DNA from 3 places in the Kribbella sp. CA-293567 genome. Region 2 is predicted to be linked to each of the others. Evidence: riboswitches for the same ligand, from Rfam matches in the RefSeq annotation. Region 2 holds a riboswitch; each other region holds the start of a gene.
What was found. A riboswitch is a leader RNA that binds a small molecule or an ion and turns the genes downstream of it on or off. The one in region 2 is predicted to bind cobalamin.

Region 1 (4,286 bases), 2.8 Mb from region 2:
TCTGGGGTACGTCCGCGATGCGCACCCAGGGCGACGACCTCGCCGAGGTGCTCTGGCTGCTGGGCTGCCGCCCGGTCTGGGACGAGGCTTCCCGCCGCGTCACCGGTTTCGAGGTCGTCCCGCTGACCGAGCTCGGCCGGCCGCGGGTCGACGTGACGATCCGGATCTCCGGCTTCTTCCGCGACGCCTTCCCGCACGTCGTCGCCCTGCTGGACGAGGCGGTCCGTACGGTGGCCGCCCTGGATGAAGATGCCGACAGCAACTACCTGCGCGCGCACGTCGACGCCGATGTTGCTGCGGGCAATGATTTGCGATCGTCCACCGCCCGCGTCTTCGGCTCCAAGCCGGGCTCCTACGGCGCCGGTCTGCTGCCGCTCGTCGACGCGCGGAACTGGCGCACCGACGCCGAACTGGCCGAGGTCTACGCGGTCTGGGGCGGCTATGCCTACGGCAAGGACCTCGACGGCGCCGAGGCCCGGCCGTCGATGGAACGCGCCTACGCCCGCATCCAGGTCGCGGCCAAGAACGCGGACACCCGTGAGCACGACATCATGGACTCCGACGACTACTTCCAGTACCACGGCGGCATGGTCGCGATGGTGCGGCACCTGACCGGTTCCAACCCGAAGGCCTACATCGGCGACTCCGCCGTACCGGCCCAGGTGAAGACCCGGACCCTGGAGGAGGAGACCAAGCGCGTCTTCCGGGCGCGGGTGGTGAACCCGCGCTGGATGGCGGCGATGCAGCGCCACGGGTACAAGGGCGCCTTCGAGATGGCGGCCACGGTGGACTACCTGTTCGGGTACGACGCCACGGCCGGGGTGGTCGACGACTGGATGTACGAGACGCTCACCACCGAGTACGTCGCCAACCCGGAGATCGCCGAGTTCTTCCGCAAGTCGAACCCCTGGGCGCGGCACGGGATCGCCGAGCGGCTGCTCGAAGCGGCCCAGCGCGGACTGTGGTCCGAGCCGAGCGCGGAAGCTCTCGAGACGCTGCGGACCGCCGTACTGGAAACCGAGGGGGACATCGAGGATCGCGGCTGATCGGACCGGCGCGGCGCCGCCCGGGGTGTGATTGGGTGGACACATGGCGTCCGAACAGCTCCGAGTCCTGGTCACCAACGACGACGGCTACGAGTCCCTGGGCATCCAGGCACTCGCGGCGGCCCTCGAGAAGGCCGGCCACTCGGTCCAGGTGGTGGCGCCGTGGGACGACCAGAGCGGCGTCGGTACTTCGCGCGCCGGGATGATCGGCCGCGCGGTCCGGTCGAAGGTCGGCGAGAACGGCTTCATCGGCATCGATGGAACGCCCGCGCTGGCAGTGACCCTGGCCCGGCTCGGCGCGTACGGTCCGTCCCCCGACATCGTGGTCTCCGGGATCAACAACGGGCACAACATCGGCCCGATCCTGCACTCCGGCACAGTGGCGGCCGCGCTGACCGCCTCGAGCCAGGGGTTGTCCGGACTCGCGATCAGCATCGATTCCGAGCAGCCGCAGTACGTCGAAACGGCCGGCCTGGTAGCAGCGGAAGCGCTCTCCTGGCTGCTGGAGCAGCCGGCCGGAACGGTCATCAACATCAACGTGCCCGACGTCCCGGTCAGCGAACTCAAGGGTGCACGCTGGGCCCGCCTGGTCGCGTACGACCGGTCCCGCCTGGTGCTGGAGAAGTCGCCGACAGGCGATCCAGTGGTCGGCCTGACGCTGCACGAGGCCCCCGGCGACACCGACACCGACGAGGCACTGCTGCTCGCGGGATACATCACGGTCACCCCGATCACCGGCGTCGGCGAACTCCCCGGCAACTCCGCCGCGGCACACCTGTCAACGGTCTTCACCAACTAGCGCTGCGGAGTAGCACCGCGGCCTGCTGCGTCGCGAGTCTGCCCAGGACGGCGACGGCTGGCACGAGCCGGAGCACATCGCCAAGCTGCTTCGTCGCGCGCTTCCCCAGGACGGCGTCGGCCAGCACGAGACGGGGTCCTGTCGTCGTTCGTGCTGGAACTGCTGGCGAGCATCTCGGTGATGCTCGCCGCGGTCGGTGTCGGGCTGGGGCACATCGTCGACTCGCTACATCGTTGACTTGCTCCATCGCGCGCCTGCCCAGGACGGCGTTGGCTGGTACGGGGATGGCGGTGTGCCCTTCGGCTGTCTGCCCGGTTCCCGGCGGCGCTCTACGGACTCCCCACCGAGTGGCCGGCAGACGATGTGGAATGATCGCCGGGACGCGCGTGGAGGAACACCGGTGACAGCCCTGTCGGGGCTGGATTCCGGGGCGGTCCCGCCACTGTGACCGGGCTCAGGCCCGGAAGCCAGGACATCCGCGATCGTCCGCCAGGGAGCGCTTCCGCGCGCCCGGCGTGCCAAGTGCCAAGGCGGGCGTGGACACCCGCGGGACGAAGGGAAGCACCGCCATGGGCTCTGCCCCGACCAGTTCGAACCACCAGCCGGCCCCGACCGGTTTCCCCTTCACCGCGGTGGTCGGGATGGACGATCTCCAACTCGCCCTGATCCTTGCCGCGATCTCCCCGGCGATCGGCGGCGTCCTGATCCGCGGCGAAAAGGGAACAGCGAAGTCCACCGCGGTCCGCGCGCTCACCGAGATCCTCCCGCCCGTCGAGGTCGTAGCAGCCTGCCGCTTCTCCTGCGACCCCGCCGCCCCCGACCCAACCTGCCCCGACGCCCCGCACCACCCACCCACCGCATCCCCCGCCGTTTCCTATGCCAACGCGGCTCCCGCGGCTTCCCTCGGCGGGGCGACTTCCGCGGCTCACGGCGTCGAGGCGGCTCCTACGGCTTCCACCGTCGAGGCAACTCCTGCCGCTCACACCCGTGACGCAACTCTTGCCGTTCCCACCGCAGAGGCGACTGCCGCTCACACCGCCGACGCAACTCCTGCGGCTCCCACCACCGACGCGGTTCCTACGGCTTCCACCGTCGACGCAATTCCCGCCGCTCGCATCGTCGCCGCGACTCCCGTCGTTCCCACCGCCGACGCGACTCGTGCCGCTCACGGCGCCGAGGCGGCTTCTGCGGCTTCCACCGCCAACGCGGCTTCTGCGCCTGACTCCGCCTCGGTGTCTATCCCCGCGGCAATCTCCCGCCCAGCGCGGCTGGTCGAACTTCCCGTAGGCGCCACCGAGGACCGCGTACTGGGTTCTCTCCATCTCGAGCGAGCGCTCTCCGAAGGTGTGACGGTCTACGAGCCCGGTCTGCTGGCCGCGGCGCACCGCGGGCTGCTGTACGTCGACGAGGTCAACCTGCTGCACGACCACCTGGTCGACGTACTGCTCGACGCCGCCGCGATGGGACGCGCGACCGTCGAGCGTGACGGGGTTTCGATCACCCACCCGGCGCGCTTCGTCCTGGTCGGCACCATGAACCCCGAAGAGGGCGAACTCCGCCCGCAGCTGCTGGACCGCTTCGGCCTCACCGTCGACGTCGTCGCCAGCCGCGACCCCGCCGTACGGGTCGAGGTGATGCGCGCCCGCCTCACCTACGAGGCCGACCCGGCCGCCTTCGTCACCAGGTACGCCGGTGCGCAGGCCGAGCTCTCCGAGCGCATCGTCAAGGCCCGGTCCCGCCTTGCCGACGTGATCCTCACCGACGCGGCGCTTCGCCAGATCGCCGAGATCTGCGCGTCCTTCGACGTCGACGGCATGCGCGCCGACCTGGTCACCGCCCGCACCGCGGTCGCCCACGCCGCCTGGTCCGGCCGGACGGTGGTCGAGGTCGAGGACGTCCGCGCCGCCGCCAAGCTCGCCCTGCCGCACCGCAAGCGCCGCAATCCCTTCGACGCGCCGGGCCTGGACGACGAGCAACTCGAGCAGGCGATCCAGAACAGCACCCCACCTGACGACGACCCGGACGGACCGGACGGCAACCCCGACGGCCCGGACGGTGGCGGCTCCGACAACGGTGGTGGCCCGGACAACGGCACCCAGGACGACGGCCCCCGCGACAACGGCTCCGACGGCAACGACCCGGCGAGCGAAAACAGCACCGACGACGCCACCGGCCCGCACCCCGACGCCGACCCCGCCAAACCGGGCAACCCAGGGAGCGCTCTCTCCGGCCCCGCGCCGACCGGCCAGGTCGCCGCCAGTTCCGAGCCCTACAAGGCTCGTCTCCTGAGCGTCCAGTCCGCCGGTGCAGGCGTCGCCGGACGCCGCTCGAGAGCGCTCACCGAGGTCGGCCGCGTGGTCGGCGACCGCGCGCGCGTGGGCCGCGAATCCGGCCGTCCCCATCTCCTCGCCACCATCCGCACCGCAGCACCCCATCAGCAC
Region 2 (4,286 bases):
CCTTCTTGTACGCGAGCAGATAGATGACGACGGCGGTCAGCACCGCTCCGATCAGCGCTCCGGCCGGCAGCCAGCCGGAGCCGGCGCCGATCACGGTGATCACCAGCACCGCGGCCAGCGCGGCACCGGAGTTGATCCCGATCAGGTCGGGGCTGACCAGCGGGTTGCGCGCCAGCCGCTGGAAGACGGCACCGGAGACACCGAACGCGACGCCCACTCCGATTGCCACCAGCACTCGTGGCAGCCGGTTGTTGACCACGACGTCGGTCAGGATCAGCGATCCGTTGCCGGCCAGCGTGTCCAGCACCTTCGGCAGCGGGATCTCGTAGTCGCCGATCGTCAGCGACACCGCGCCGATCGCCGCCGTCGCCGTCAGCGCGACCACGGTCACCACGATGCTGGTCAGGTCGATCCGGGTGGAGACCGGCCCGATCCGCAGCGCCTTCACAGCTCGGCCAGCTTCCGTCGGCGGACCAGCGCGATGAACAGCGGCGCACCGATCAGCGCGGTGACGATGCCGACCTGCAGCTCGTCCGGCCGGGCGACGAACCGGCCGGCCACGTCGGCGAGCAGCAGCATCGTCGGAGCGAGGACCAGCGACCATGGCAGGATCCAGCGGTAGTCGGCGCCGACCAGCGCCCGAGCGACGTGCGGTACGGCGAGGCCGACGAACGCGATCGGTCCGGCCATCGCGGTCGCCGTACCGGCAAGCAGCACGATCGCCAGAGCGGCCAGGACGCGGACCACACCGACGCGGGTGCCGAGGCCGGCTGCCAGTTCCTCCCCGAGTGCGATCTGGTTCAGCGAACGGCCCAGCAACAGCGCCAAAACGGTGCCTATGGCAACGAATGGCAGGCTCTGGACGACGATCCCACCGGTCGCCAGGGTGAGTGACCCGACCACCCAGAACCGGAACTCGTTCAGCGCGGTGAGATCCAGCAGGGTGATCGCCGAGGTGACCGATCCGAGCAGCGCCGAGAACGCGGCACCGGCCAGTGCGAGCTTGACCGGAGTCGCGCCGCCCCGGCCGGCCGAACCGACCAGGTAGACCACGACCGTGGCCACCAGCGCGCCACCCATCGCGAACCAGACATAGCCGGTCAACGACTGGACGCCGAGCAGCCCGATCGCCGCCACGATCGCCAGTGCCGCTCCGGCGTTGACGCCGAGGATGCCCGGATCGGCCAGCGGATTGCGGGTGATGCCCTGCATCACGGCACCGGCCAGGCCCAGCGCCATTCCGGCCAGCACGCCGACGGCGGTCCGCGGGAACCGCAGGTAGCGGATCACCCGGTCCGTGTCGGAGCCGGTGAAGTCGGCTGCCGCGACATACACGTCGTGAGGCCCGAACCACTGGTTGCCGGCCAGCATCGACAGCAGCACGGCGACCAGCAGCACGGCGACCGCCACCAGCAGACCGGCGGTTCGGGAGCCACCGTGCCGCAGCAGGGCCGGCTCGGACCTCACTTGACCAGATCGGGGTGAATGATCCTGGCGATCAGCTCGGTCGACCCGGCGCCACGGACGCCGGCCGAGTGGTGGGCGAACAGCCACGGCACGACGCGCTTGTTCCGCACCGACTTCAAGTTGGCGAAGGCAGGGTTGGCCAGCAGTTTCTGTACGTCGGGCTGCACCTTCGCCTCGGTCAGGTCGGCCTCACAGCAGCCGCTGATCAGGACGTAGTCGGGATCACGCTTGATGAACTCCTCGACGCTGATCTTCACGTTCCGCTTCGAGGTGAGGTCGGCGAACGCGTTCACCCCACCGGCCTGTCGGATCAGCACCGTGCCGAAGTCCGGGCCGCCGGACACCGTCAGGCCACCGCCCTCGAGGCCGGGCCGGAGGATCGCCACGGTCGGCCGGTCCGCGCCCTTCACCTTCGCCTCCACCGCCGCGATCCGCTGCTGCTGGTCGGCGATCACGGCCTCGGCCTTCTCGCCGGCACCGAACAGCCTGCCGAGGTCGCGCAGATCGGCGTACACGTTGTCCATCGAGACCGTCGCCGGGTCGATCGCCTCGTCGCCCTTGCCGTCCGCGGTCGGGCAGAGCGGGCCGAAGATCCAGGTCTGGACACCGAGGTCCGCCAGGCTCTTGCGGGTGCCGAAACTGCCGTCGCTGCCGGCGCTGGCGAAGACGTCGTTGAAGCCGGAGAGCACGAAGTCCGGCTCCTGGCTGAGCAGTTCCTCGCGACTCGGCAGGTTCTGGTAGTACTTGCGGTCGCGCTGCGCCGCGGCGTACGCCGGCAGCACCTCCGCGTCCAGGTACGCCGTACCGACCAGGCGGTCGGAGATCCCCAGCGCGTGCGCCATCTCGATGGCCGGCTGGTACGCCGCGAACACCCGCTTCGGCGGGCCGTCGACGGTGACGTCGACCCCGCAGTTCTTCACCGTCACCGCATCGGCGGCAGGCCCCGCTTGCGCGGCAGCTCCGCTACAGCCGGTGACCAGGGACAGTACGACAACAGCAGCAGCCAGCGTTTTCACGCGCGCCTCCAGCACCTCGTGGACGGTGTGACACGCCGTGGCCGGTCTCCTGGCTGACGGGTACCGCATCCCTGGGCCTGACCTTCCCAGCCGACTTAGGCCAGTGGTCTCCGTCTCCGGATCACCCAGGAACATCCCGATCACAGTGGCGAGGGCCGCACCGGCATCACACCGGTTTCCCGAACACCACGACGCGGTAAAGGTAACCCACCTGCAACCTCGTCGCAGGAAGCGGCCCTGTCGTCCAGCCGGCACGGCTGCCGGCCGGGGCGCATCAGCGGGTGTAGAGGCCGGACATGGCGAGGGCGAAGGCGACCATGTCGTCCTTGTCGGCGGTGCCGGCCGGGAGGGGGACGAGGTCGACGATCTTGTCGGCGCCGACGCGGATGACGCCGCGGCCGCTGGCGGTGTCGATGTAACCCTCGTCGCCCAGCGGGACCGACTGGGAGGTCGCGGCCTTGCGGGTGGGGGCGATGACGGCTTCGGCGTCGGCCACTCGACGGACCGTGGAGTAGAGGACGCGGGTCCTGGTGATCCAGCCGCAGACGATGTCGCCCGCCTCGGTCTCACCGTCGCGGCGGATGGCCGCCTCGACGCCCATCGCGATCGCGGCGGACTTGGTGCCTCGCTCGCACTCCGGCCGGATGATCAGCGGCTCGCTGTCCGGCAACCCGTCGGCCTGCTGAGCCGCTTCCTCCCCCAGTACGACGTACTTCGCCAGCGTCGCGGGCGGTCCGCTGACCTTGAACAACTTGCCCTCCAGCAGGAACACCACGAACCGGCTGGTCCCGAAACCACCCTGGCCGATCGTCACCACCTTGGCAGCCTCGCCCTTGGTCGCCTCGTAGGCCTTCCGCGCCGCAGCGAGGTCTGCCGGGGTCGACGGGAAGACAGAGGTGCCGACTCGCAGTACGGGACCGCTGGCACTCGTGCTGAGCCTCAACTGGCACACGTCGTACGACGGGAACCCGAACTCCGCGGGCGCCGGCTTCAGCTGAATCTGTACGGCGGGGGCGGCCAGGGCGCTCTGCACGAGCGTCTGGTCCATTCGCGTGCACAGGGTGTCTGCCACCTTCGCGGTGGGCGGGCTGCTGGGCGTCTCGCTCGGCGTAGGTGTGGTCTCGGTCGGAGTCGTGCTGATGGAGACGAGTGGCGGCACGCTAGGAGCGGTCTCGCCGCCAGGACCGCCGCAGCCGGCCAGGAGCGCAGTACTGCCGAGCAGAGCTACTACCGAGCGGGTACGCATGGTGACAGAGCCTACGTCTTGGACCCAGGTCCTGGCTCGGTGCGAAGTTCGCGCTCGCGGACGGCGTGCTCGTCGGTGCGGGAGTCGTAACGCCAGAACTCGTTCAGCCAGACCGCCGTGCCGACCACCCCCACGACGCAGAGCGCTCCACCGCTGACGATCGCCGTCCGGACGCTGGTGGCGTCGGCCACCAGACCGGAGCGGGCCTGACCGCCGAGCGGCCCGAGGGAGTAGCCGAGCATCTCGATCCCGGCCAGCCGGCCGCGCATCTCGTCGGGGATGGTCTGGTTCCAGATCACCGACCGGAACAGCACCGAGATCATGTCGGCGCCCCCGGCGATCGCGAAGAAGCCGACCGCGAACCAGATGTTCGGCGCCAGCCCCGCGATGCCGACCGACGCGCCCCAGACCATGGTCGCGATCACCACCGCCCGGCCCTGGTGGTGCACGCGTCTGGCCCAGCCGCTGGTCAGGCTGGCGCACATCGCGCCGATCGCCTCGGCGCTGTAGAGCAGCCCCAGCAGCTTCGGTTCCTTCAGGATCTCGGTCGCGAAGGC
Region 3 (4,286 bases), 3.0 Mb from region 2:
CTCGATGAACAATTCGAACATACGTTCGAGAGCTGGACCAAATCGGGGAGTGTGAGGATCTGTGATGCCGGAGCCGTTCGACTGGGAGATCTTGCAACGGCCGTCAGCGATGGCGATGGTGCGTGGGCAGCTCGGCTTCAGCTGGATGGTGTTGTCGGGGCGGCTGGCGGCACTGACCGACGAGGAGTACTTCTGGCGGCCGAGCAGTGAGGCGCTGACCGTGGTCCGCCGGCAGTACGCGGGGCGGTTCAGGTCGCTGGGGTCGGGTGAGTGGGTGGCGCAGTGGCCCGACGAGCCGGATCACCGTGGGCCGCGAACGATCGCGTGGTTGATCGCGCATCTGACCGAGACGTTCTTCGAGCGCTGGGAGTGGACCTTCGGGTCCAGCCAACAGGGGCGGGCCGACATCACGCTGCACGGCAACGCCCAGGACGCGGTGGCGTGGCTGGCGCACTGGGTGGACGCCTGGCGCGACTCGATCGCCGAACTGGGCGAGGAAGAGGCGATGACCATCGGCTTGAGCCAGGCGACCGAGCTCGATGCGGCCGAGCCCTTCGGCCACGTCGTCCTGCGCCTGAACCGCGAGCTCATCCACCACGGCTCCGAGATCATGACGCTGCAGGATCTGCACTCCCTGGCGGCCTGACACGACACTCCCCCGATCCCCTGGCCGCCGAGGCGGAGGCCGCTCCGCCCACCGCACAGGAGCGCGTCTCGGCGGCCAGGCTCCACCCCGACCACCCGACCATCCGAGCCGGCCGACCACCGATCACCCGAGCCGGCCGGCCACCCGATCCGGCTGAGCCGGCCCCGATCGCCTGGCCACCAAGGCACAGAACTCCGACCCGCCGCTCCGGGGCGTGTCTTGGTGGCCAGGTCCCACACCTGGCCAGAGCGTTCAGCTCAAGAAGTGGTTCTCCGTCCGTCAGCAAGCAGGTCGGCGTACAGGTGGGACCGACGCAGCCGGCCAGTGCGCACCAACCGCCGGATGTCGGCGCGGTTGTCGTACATCAACTGCCAGTGGAAGTAGTTGACGTACTCCGCCACTGCCAACGCGAACAGCAACACACCGGGCAGCCAATCCGACCAGGAGTCCGCCGCAAGCACTCCGAACCCCACCACGACCAAGCCGAACACCAACCCCAGTTCGCAACCGAGCCGCAACCACCGGAACACCCCGATCCCGGGCGGCTCAGTCAACCCCGACCGGACCTGGTGACCCTTGACCAGCCAGTACGAGGCCCCCACCACCAACTGAAGAGCGAAAAGCGTGAAGCCGGCGAGATTGGCAGGCGCGGCCGGAGCGGCCCGGAGGACGAAGACGAGCCACCCGAACAGCACGATGTCGAACAGCTCGAACCCGGCCAGCATCCGCAGCCGGGCCAGCACGGCCGCCTTGGGAGTCCTCACGCGATCAGTCTGCCGCAGAGTGACGCAGCCGCAACAAAACACAAGATCTGCGACACGCGGCGACCTGAGACACAAGATGTGGTGATCAGGCGCTAGTGTTCTCACCGTTGGCCGACAGGGGAATCCGGTGTGAATCCGGGGCTGCCCCGCAGCGGTAAGCGGGGATCCTGCCCGTGAGCCCGAATACCTGCGGCCGGTGCGCGTGCCGCCGGCACGCGCTGTCCGAGACCTCGAGGGCGGGTCGCAGGGCGAGACAGCGGCAGACCGTCGGGTTGGCGTGCAGCGATGCGCGGGCAGCCCTCGGATGGAGTGTGGGCTCCTCGACGATCTGCGTCGCTCGTCCCGTCATGCGCTGTGCCCGGGTCCCGGTCGTCAAGAGACTCGCGTGGAGAGAGCGCTTGTGACCATCGTTTCTGCCAGCACAGCTCAGTCGGCTACCGACCAGGCAGCACCCCCGAACCAGCTCACCGTCGTACGGCGTGACGGCAACAGCACCGCCTTCGACCCGGCCAAGATCTCGGTCGCGCTCAGCAAGGCCTTCCTGGCCGTCGAGGGCGCCGACGCCGGCAACAGCCACCGCGTCCGCGACCTGATCGCCGACCTCACGACCCGCGTGGTCGAGGCGCTGACCAGCCGGGGTGACGCCCGGCGCAGCGTCCAGGTCGAGGACATCCAGGACCAGGTCGAGCTGGCGCTGATGCGAGCTGGTGAGCACCAGGTCGCTCGCGCCTATGTGCTGTACCGCGAAGAGCGAACCAGGGCCCGTACGCCGGAAGACGCGGCCGAGCTCAGCATCCAGCCGGTCATCACCGTCCGCGCGGCCGACGGCAGCACTGCTCCCCTCGACCTCGACCGGCTGCGCGTCATCGTCGCCGAGGCAGCGGCGGGCCTCGACTCGGTCGACGCCGAACTGATCCTCGACGAGACCCTGGGCTGCTGCTACGACGGCATCGCACAGCACGAGGTCGAGCTGGCTCTGGTGATGGCGGCTCGCGGCTATGTCGAAACGGAGCCGGAGTACAGCTTCGCCGCCTCGCGTCTGCTGCTCGACCAGATCCGTCGCGAGACGCTCGGCCGGGTGCACGGCGAACCACGGCAGGCCAGTCAGGCCGACATGGCCACGGCGTACGTCGACTACTTCCCGCAGTACATCCGGACCGGGATCGAGGCCGGGCTGCTCGATCCCGAACTGGCCACCTTCGACCTCGCCAAGCTGGCCGCGGCGATCAAGCCGGAGCGCGACCTGGACTTCGCCTTCCTCGGTCTGCAGACGCTCTACGACCGCTATCTGCTGCACATCGACAAGATCCGTTTCGAGTTGCCGCAGGCGTTCTTCCTCCGGGTCGCGATGGGCATCGCGCTCAAGGAGGAGCACCGCGAAGAGCGCGCGATCGAGTTCTACGAACTGCTCAGCTCGTTCCGGTTCCTGTCGTCCACGCCGACCCTGTTCAACTCCGGTACGACCCGCCCGCAACTCTCGTCCTGCTTCCTGACCACGGTCGACGACGACCTGGCCGGCATCTTCGCCGGCATCCGCAACAACGCGCTGCTGGCCAAGTACTCCGGTGGTCTCGGCAACGACTGGACCCCGGTCCGCGGCATCGGCGCCAAGATCCGCGGCACCAACGGCGAGTCGCAGGGCGTCGTACCGTTCCTCAAGATCGCCAACGACACCGCCATCGCGGTCAACCAGGGCGGTAAGCGCAAGGGAGCGGTCTGCGCGTACCTCGAGACCTGGCACCTGGACATCGAGGAGTTCCTCGACCTGCGCAAGAACACCGGTGACGAGCGTCGCCGTACGCACGACATGAACACCGCGAACTGGGTGCCCGACCTGTTCCTGCAGCGGGTCGAGGCCGGCGGAGACTGGACGCTCTTCTCCCCCGACGAGGTCCCGGATCTGCACGACCTGTACGGCGCGGCCTTCGCGACGGCGTACGAGAACTACGAGGCTGCCGCCGATCGTGGCGAGATCCGGGTGTTCCGCCGGGTCAGGGCCGTCGACCTGTGGCGCCGGATGCTGACCGTGCTGTTCGAGACCGGTCACCCCTGGATCACCTTCAAGGACGCTTGCAATCTGCGCTCGCCGCAGCAGCACGACGGCGTCGTGCACTCGTCGAACCTGTGCACCGAGATCACCCTGAACACCACCGTCGACGAGACGGCCGTCTGCAACCTGGGCTCGGTCAACCTGGTCGCACACCTCACCGATCGATCCAGCCTCGACCCTGGAATCGACAGCGCGCTGATCCGCGACACCGTCAAGACGGCCGTCCGGATGCTCGACAACGTGATCGACGTGAACTTCTACACCACGCCGGAGTCGGAGCGCGCCAACCAGCGGCACCGCCCGGTCGGTCTCGGCCTGATGGGCTTCGCCGACGCGCTGTTCAAGCTACGGATCCCCTACTCCTCCGACGCTGCCGTCGACTTCGCGGACAGCTCGATGGAGCAGATCAGCTACCACGCGATCGAGGCGTCGAGCGACCTGGCGGCCGAGCGTGGCCGCTACCAGACCTACGAGGGCTCGCTGTGGAGCCAGGGCATCCTGCCGATCGACTCGCTCGAACTCCTCCGGAGCGCGCGCAACGGAGATCTGACCGTCGACACCGGCCGGCGGCTCGACTGGGATGCGCTGCGGGGCAAGGTGCTGCGCGACGGCATGCGCAACTCCAACGTGCTGGCGATCGCCCCGACCGCGACCATCTCCAACATCTGTGGGGTCAGCCAGTCGATCGAGCCGATCTACCGCAACCTGTTCGTGAAGTCGAACATGTCCGGTGAGTTCACCGTCGCCAACCCGTACCTGGTCGCGGATCTTAAGGCGCGTGGGCTGTGGGACCAGGTGATGGTCTCCGACCTGAAGTACCACGACG

Region 1: linked by a shared signal. The riboswitch ahead of OX958_RS20390 (VWA domain-containing protein) and the one ahead of OX958_RS33550 (ABC transporter substrate-binding protein) in region 2 are both predicted to bind cobalamin.
Region 3: linked by a shared signal. The riboswitch ahead of OX958_RS12380 (ribonucleoside-diphosphate reductase subunit alpha) and the one ahead of OX958_RS33550 (ABC transporter substrate-binding protein) in region 2 are both predicted to bind cobalamin.

The regions. Positions count from the first base shown of each region.
Region 1 covers NZ_CP114065.1:4,442,652-4,446,937, reverse strand. Annotated here, with positions in the region: gene cobN (cobaltochelatase subunit CobN) at 1-1,046, shown strand, start outside; gene surE (5'/3'-nucleotidase SurE) at 1,090-1,845, shown strand; cobalamin riboswitch at 2,201-2,343, shown strand; gene OX958_RS20390 (VWA domain-containing protein) at 2,415-4,286, shown strand, end outside.
Region 2 covers NZ_CP114065.1:7,220,953-7,225,238, forward strand. Annotated here, with positions in the region: gene OX958_RS33540 (FecCD family ABC transporter permease) at 1-448, opposite strand, end outside; gene OX958_RS33545 (FecCD family ABC transporter permease) at 445-1,467, opposite strand; gene OX958_RS33550 (ABC transporter substrate-binding protein) at 1,464-2,483, opposite strand; cobalamin riboswitch at 2,506-2,689, opposite strand; gene OX958_RS33555 (hypothetical protein) at 2,758-3,729, opposite strand; gene OX958_RS33560 (MFS transporter) at 3,741-4,286, opposite strand, start outside.
Region 3 covers NZ_CP114065.1:2,577,652-2,581,937, reverse strand. Annotated here, with positions in the region: gene OX958_RS12390 (DinB family protein) at 65-646, shown strand; gene OX958_RS12385 (multidrug transporter) at 904-1,410, opposite strand; cobalamin riboswitch at 1,498-1,619, shown strand; gene OX958_RS12380 (ribonucleoside-diphosphate reductase subunit alpha) at 1,811-4,286, shown strand, end outside.